Desulforapulum autotrophicum HRM2: one gene and its partner. The main gene of each other region encodes a partner of the protein of the gene in region 2 in a complex. Links are inferred from orthologs where the notes say so. Each region holds a gene or a part of one and is shown on either strand. Other genes may lie near its edges.

What was found.
Region 1: the proteins of secA (region 2) and secY are in contact, whole or in part, in a crystal structure (PDB 3DIN), measured with the Thermotoga maritima proteins. The link is inferred for Desulforapulum autotrophicum HRM2 from one-to-one orthologs. Residues at the interface, in WP_004082002.1 of Thermotoga maritima: Glu261, Ala262, Arg263, Lys300, Ala301, Arg302, Thr303, Ile304, Ile305, Leu323, Tyr324, Asp325, Pro326, Val329, Ser330, Tyr333, Ile336, Lys340, Phe345, Val349, Glu363, Phe364, Tyr374, Ser375, Gly376, Gly377, Glu393, Ile395, Thr482, Ser483; in WP_004081795.1 of Thermotoga maritima: Glu108, Gly109, Glu110, Glu111, Ala236, Glu237, Arg238, Arg239, Ile240, Thr241, Ile242, Gln243, Tyr244, Ala245, Arg246, Arg247, Val248, Thr249, Gly250, Arg251, Arg252, Val253, Tyr254, Gly256, Ala257, Ser258, Thr259, Tyr260, Leu261, Pro262.

The regions. Positions count from the first base shown.
Region 1 is NC_012108.1:4,065,007-4,068,189, forward strand. The notes cover bases 8-2,863. They hold secY (preprotein translocase subunit SecY), read right to left. Parts: upstream 2,165-2,863; coding sequence 851-2,164; downstream 8-850. Other genes in these bases: rpsM (30S ribosomal protein S13), read right to left, coding at 35-403; rpmJ (50S ribosomal protein L36), read right to left, coding at 415-528; infA (translation initiation factor IF-1), read right to left, coding at 577-795; rplO (50S ribosomal protein L15), read right to left, coding at 2,185-2,622; rpmD (50S ribosomal protein L30), read right to left, coding at 2,623-2,805. Also shown: more of rpsE, read right to left, coding at 2,864-3,183. UniProt on the Escherichia coli protein: The central subunit of the protein translocation channel SecYEG. Consists of two halves formed by TMs 1-5 and 6-10.
Region 2 is NC_012108.1:3,040,857-3,044,323, forward strand. The notes cover bases 1-3,140. They hold secA (preprotein translocase subunit SecA), read left to right. Parts: upstream 1-379; coding sequence 380-2,902; downstream 2,903-3,140. Other genes in these bases: HRM2_RS13190 (M23 family metallopeptidase), read left to right, coding at 1-93; clpS (ATP-dependent Clp protease adapter ClpS), read left to right, coding at 2,910-3,140. Also shown: more of clpS, read left to right, coding at 3,141-3,224; ATP-dependent Clp protease ATP-binding subunit ClpA, read left to right, coding at 3,227-3,467. UniProt on the Escherichia coli protein: Required for protein export, interacts with the SecYEG preprotein conducting channel.

The DNA of each region.
Region 1 (3,183 bases), 1.0 Mb from region 2 along the record:
TGATTGGTAGGGCCATAGTTAACCCAAATTATCCCTACTTCTTCTTCTTGACAGCAGCTCGTTTAGGACCTTTTCGGGTCCTTGCATTGGTGCTGGTTCTCTGACCACGGCACGGCAAAGATTTTCTATGTCGAAGGCCACGGTAGCATCCCAAATCCATCAATCGCTTGATGTTCATGGAAATCTGGGTTCTTAGTTCACCCTCAACCTTGAAATCGCTGTCAATGACCTTTCTGATATCATTGACCTGCTCTTCTGTCAGGGCATCGGATTTAAGTGTGGGATTGATCCCAACCTTTTCCAGTATCTGCTGGGATCGTGTTCTGCCGATCCCATAGATATAGGTTAGAGCGATCTCCACGTGTTTATTTCTTGGTAAGTCTACGCCTGCAATTCGTGCCACGCTTTTACCCCCTATCCCTGCCTCTGATTATGACGTTTAGTTATACAAATCACCCGAATAACACCTTTCCTACGAATGATCTTGCAATCTTTACAAATTTTTTTAACAGATGCTCTGACTTTCATCTTATAATACTCCTGGGTAATCTCCCGACTGTTTTAGGAGACCCTAGTCTATTTATAGCGGTATGTAATCCTGCCCCGGCTCAGATCGTAAGGTGACATTTCAACAGTAACCTTGTCACCCGGCAGAATCTTGATAAAGTGCATTCTCATCTTGCCCGAAATATGTGCAAGGAGCTGATGCTTGTTTTCAAGCTCAACCTTGAACATGGCATTGGGCAGCGTTTCAAGCACTGTCCCTTCTACCTTTATGGGTTCTTCCTTTGCCATTTTTTAAAATTCCTTTGCATATCTATTGTTTGTCGCCATGTCATAAACGCCAGTACTATCGCCTGGACTTGACACTGCCGGATTTTCCAAGAAACCCTTCGTAGTTTCGTGTAATGAGGTGGGATTCAATTTGGGAAACCGTATCAATGGATACACCGACAACAATGAGAAGTGCAGTCCCACCAAAATAAAAGGGCACATTGAATTTTGTCATCAGCATGGTGGGAAGCACACACACAAGGGAAACATAAACGGCTCCACCGGTAGTGATCCTTGTCAACACCCGGTCAATATACTCGGCCGTGCGTTTGCCCGGCCGGATGCCCGGGATATATCCACCGTTCTTCTTCATGTTCTCAGCCACATCATCGGGATTAAAGGTGACAGCCGTGTAAAAGAAACAGAAAAAGATGATAAAACCGACAAAGATCAAATTGTAAACAATGCTTCCAGGACTCATGGCCGCAGCAACCGTCTTCATCATGGGCAGATCAATGAAGTTTGCCAGGGTTGCCGGAAACATGATAATGGACGAGGCAAAGATAGGCGGGATAACTCCAGCCGTATTGATCTTCAAAGGGAGATGGGAGGTCTGCCCTCCGTACATTTTTCTGCCGACAACCCGTTTTGCATACTGGACCGGAATCCTACGCTGGGCCGTTTCAAAAAAGATAATGGCAGCCACTACGGCAACCATCAGGACAATCAGGATGATCAGGGAGAACACCCCCATCTCACCGGTTGACACAAGCCTCATGGTATTGGCAATGGCTATGGGCATCCTTGCCACAATACCGGCAAAAATGATCAGGGAGATACCGTTGCCGATCCCCCGCTCCGTGATCTGCTCACCAAGCCACATGATAAAGGCCGTTCCTGCCGTAAGGGTGATAACCGTCATTAACCTGAATTCCCAGCCGGGATACATGACAATGGGCGACCCGGCAGGAGATGTCATGCTTTCAAGGCCAACACTGATTCCAAATCCCTGGATCAGACTCAAAACAACCGTTCCATACCGGGTGTACTGGGTGATCTTTTTTCTGCCCTGTTCTCCTTCCTTGGACAACTGCTCAAGGTGGGGGATTACAACCGTCATCAGCTGTAGAATAATTGATGCGCTGATGTAGGGCATGATTCCCAGTGCGAACACAGAGAGCCTGTCCAGAGCCCCTCCTGAAAACATGTTGAACATCGCAAAGAGTGTCCCCCTGGCATTATCGAAGAACGAAGCAAGTGCTGCTCCGTCAATACCCGGCGTGGGAACATGAACCCCAACACGGTAAACAAACAGCAAGGCAAATGTGATCAAAAGCTTCCGTTTCAGTTCAGGAAGTTTGAGTATGTTCTGGTATCCGCGCTCAATCATTTATAAGGCCTCAGATTCGATTATAATTCTATGGAACCACCGGCGGCTTCGATCTTCTGCCTGGCGGTTTTACTGACAAGACACTGTTTAAAGGTAAAGGCTTTGGACACCTCACCGTCACCCAGGATCTTAACCTTGTCAAACATGCCCTTGATCAGACCAGTCTGCTTAAGGGCGGCCACATCAATAACCGCCTTATCCTCAAACCGGTCAAGGTCTGAAAGATTAACGATAAGGATACTTTTTGCAAGGATATTTTTAAATCCGCGCTTGGGCAACCGGCGGTGAAGGGGCATCTGACCACCTTCAAAACCAGGTCTTGTTCCACCACCAGACCGCTGGTTGTGGCCCTTGTTTCCCCGGGTTGAGGTTCCGCCCATACCTGATCCCGGGCCTCTTCCAACACGTTTTCTTTTTTTACGACTCCCCTCTGAGGGTGAGAGTTCATGTAGCTTCATTTAAACCTCCTCCACGGTAACCAGATGAGGAATCTTCTTAACCATGCCCATGATTGCAGGGTTATTCGTATGCTCAACCGTCATATGCATTCTTTTCAAACCAAGGGCCCGTACGATCCTTCGATGTTTTTCATTGCGGCCCACCAGGCTTCTGACCTGTGTAATCTTTAGTTTACCTGACATCTCAAGCCCCTTCCTAAATATCTTCAGGACGAAGGCCGCGTCGTCTGGCAACCTCATCCTTGGTTTCAAGTGACTTCAGCCCGGCCATGGTAGCTCTGACAACGTTATGGGTGTTGTTGGTGCCGATACATTTGGTTAAAATATCGGTAACACCCGCTGCCTCGAGAACCGCGCGAACGCCGCCACCTGCAATGACACCCGTACCTGGAGAGGCCGGTTTCAACATAACCCTACCTGCACCTGCCCGTCCAACGATTTCAAAGGGGATGGTACCGTCAAGTATGGAAACTTTAGTCATGGATTTTTTTGCCTTTTCAAGGCCTTTACGAATGGCCTCGGGAACTTCACCGGCCTTGCCTAAGCCGTAGCCGACACTGC
Region 2 (3,467 bases):
GGCAACACCGGCCGAAGCACAGGGTCCCACGTTCACTATGAGGTCAGAATAAACGGTACACCTGTGAATCCTGAAAAATACATCGTCAACTGAACCCCCAGGAATTGAAACCGCCTCCCCATGCCCCATACCCCCCATGATGTAGTTTTGCCTTCCTCCCAGGAAACGTGAAACATTTTCTACAAACAGCATCTTTCTTGCAAAAATAATTTTAATTTTCAAAAATAGTGCTTATATGTTTAGTAAAACAAAAACGAACTAACCAGCATGGCTGGAACATGATATCGGCTCCGGCCACAAAAAATAATGAAACGCCTCTGATTGCAATGCTTCGGTGGAAGTTTCATATAAACCCTATTATCGAAGGTAACGCAATCATATGGTACTCAATTTTCTTACACGAGTGTTTGGCTCAAGCAATGAAAGAGCAGTAAAAAGGCTACAACCCCTGGTTGACAAGATCAATGCCCTTGAGCCCCGGTTCCAGAAACTCACTGACAATGAACTGGCCGAGACCACGGCGAGCTTTAAACTCAGACTTGCCAATGGTGAAACCCTGGATGACCTTCTTTGCGAAGCCTTTGCCCTGGTAAGGGAAGCCTCCTGGCGGACCTTAAAAATGCGCCACTTTGATGCCCAGCTCATCGGAGGCATTGCCCTACACCAGGGCATTATTGCCGAGATGAAAACCGGTGAGGGAAAGACCCTTGCCGCCACCCTCCCCGCTTACCTGAATGCCCTTTCCGGGAAAGGGGTCCACATTGTTACGGTCAATGACTACCTTGCCAGGCGTGATGCCGAATGGATGAGCACCATCTACAACTTTTTGAATCTCTCCGTCGGCATAATTGTCCACGATCTGAACGATGAAGAAAGAAAAAAAGCCTACGCTTCAGACATCACCTATGGAACCAACAACGAGTTCGGTTTTGATTATCTTCGGGACAACATGAAATTTGACCGGGAATCCCTTGCCCAGAAAGAACTCAATTTCGCCATTGTGGATGAGGTGGACAGTATTCTAATTGATGAGGCAAGGACACCGCTGATCATTTCTGGACCTGCGGAAAAATCCACCACCCTCTACGCCCAGACAGACACCATCATTTCAGCCTTTAAAAAGGACATCCACTACAATGTGGATGAAAAGGCAAAATCATCCACCCTGACCGAAGAGGGGGTCGCCCTGGGTGAACAACTGCTTGGGGTTGAAAACCTCTACGATCCTTCAAACATTGAAATCCTCCATCACCTGAATCAAGCCATCAAAGCTCACACTCTGTTCAAGCGGGATGTGGACTATATTGTAAAAAACGACGAAGTGGTGATCGTTGACGAGTTCACCGGCCGGTTAATGACTGGAAGGCGCTACAGCGAAGGTCTTCACCAGGCCCTGGAGGCAAAGGAGGGGGTAAAGATCGCCAATGAGAATCAGACCCTTGCCTCGGTCACCTTTCAGAACTTTTTCAGGATGTACAAAAAACTTTCCGGCATGACCGGTACTGCCGAAACCGAGGCAGCAGAGTTCAAGAAAATATATGATCTTGACGTGCTGGTCATCCCCACCCACAAACCCATGGTGAGAAAAGATTTTCCTGATTTAATCTACAAGACCCAGAAGGAAAAATACCAGGCAGCCATCCAGGAAATCATCTCCCTGCATAAAAAGGGACAGCCCGTTCTTGTGGGCACCATCGCCATTGACGTTTCAGAAGACATCAGTGACAAACTGAAAAAACGGGGCATTCCCCACACGGTTCTCAATGCCAAGCACCACAAGGCAGAGGCTGAAATCGTTGCTAATGCAGGTCAGCGGGGGGCTGTTACCATTTCCACCAACATGGCAGGCCGGGGAACTGATATTGTTCTGGGGGAAGGAGTAAAAGAACTTGGGGGGCTACACATTCTTGGTACCAGTCGCCATGAATCAAGGCGAATTGACAACCAGTTGCGGGGCCGTTCAGGTCGCCAGGGAGATCCTGGATCCTCACGCTTTTACCTTTCCCTTGAGGATGATCTTCTCAGAATTTTTGGCGGAGATAGAATCACCGCTATTATGAACAAACTGGGCATTGATGAGGGAGAACCCATTGAGCACGGCCTCATCAGTCGTGCCATTGAAAATGCCCAGTCCAAGGTCGAGGGGCACAACTTTGAGATCAGAAAACAGCTGATTGAGTATGATGATGTCATGAACCAGCAGAGAGAGGTGATCTACCGCCAGAGGCGCCAGATTCTCACGGACTCCGATCTTTCAACCCTGTTTAAGGATATGATTCAAGACCAGGCATGGCAGATCCACGCCATGTACAAAAACGACAAGCAGCACCCAATGGAATGGGACCTTGAGGGGTTGAAGGACACCGTTAAAAAACAGTTTAACCTTGAAATCGATCTTTCCCCGGCGGTGTGCGAGGATATCGACGCTGACGCTCTGGGAGAACTCATTGAAACAACCGCAATAGACGCGTATAAAGCCAAGGAGTCCCTTCTGGGCCCCATTGACACCCAACGCCTTGAACGGTACATTATGCTCCAGACCGTTGACAGCCTCTGGAAAGACCATCTTCTCAACATGGATCATCTCAAAGAGGGAATCGGCCTCAGGGGTTATGCCCAGCAGAACCCGCTGATTCTCTACAAAAAAGAGGGATATGAGATGTTTGAGGGCCTTGTGGAACGGATAAAAGAGGAAACCCTTGGCATCTTTTTCAGAATCCAGATCGCCGAAAGTGAACCCCTTGAACCCATTCAGAAACCGAGGCAGGAAAACCTGGTTTTTTCCCATTCTGATGATTCAAACGTTAAAAAACCCGTTAAACGTGCCCAGGAAAAAGTGGGGCGAAACGACCTCTGCCCCTGCGGCAGCGGTAAAAAATACAAAAAATGCTGTGGGGCTTAAGGAAATCATGAGCCTTAACGAACCTTCAATAAAACAGAGAACTTCGTCAAAAGTTGAAAAAAAAGAAGGGTACCCTCCCATGTACAGGGTTGTTCTTCACAATGACGATTACACCACCATGGAGTTTGTCGTTCAGATTCTCATAACGGTTTTTGGAAAATCCCTTGAAAAAGCGTCCATAATAATGCTTAATATACATAAACAGGGAAAGGGTATTTGCGGGTCTTACACAAGGGAAGTTGCAGAGACCAAGGTAAATACGGTTCATCACCTGGCAAGAGAGCAGGGATTCCCCTTAAAGAGCACGATGGAGAAGGAGTAGCCATGATAAGCAAGGAACTTAGTGCAACCCTCGGAGCGGCCGTTCGGGAAGCCAAAAAAAGACGCCACGAGTACGTCTGCGTTGAACATGTTCTCTATGCAATTTTGCACCACGAAACCGGGTCTGAAACCGTTGAAAAATGCGGTGGAGATCCGGAGGTCATAAAGAAAAACCTGGATACCTTTTTCCAGGAAAAGATGACCGTCATGGGCGAAGGCGAAGAGTATGTCCTCCAACAGACCA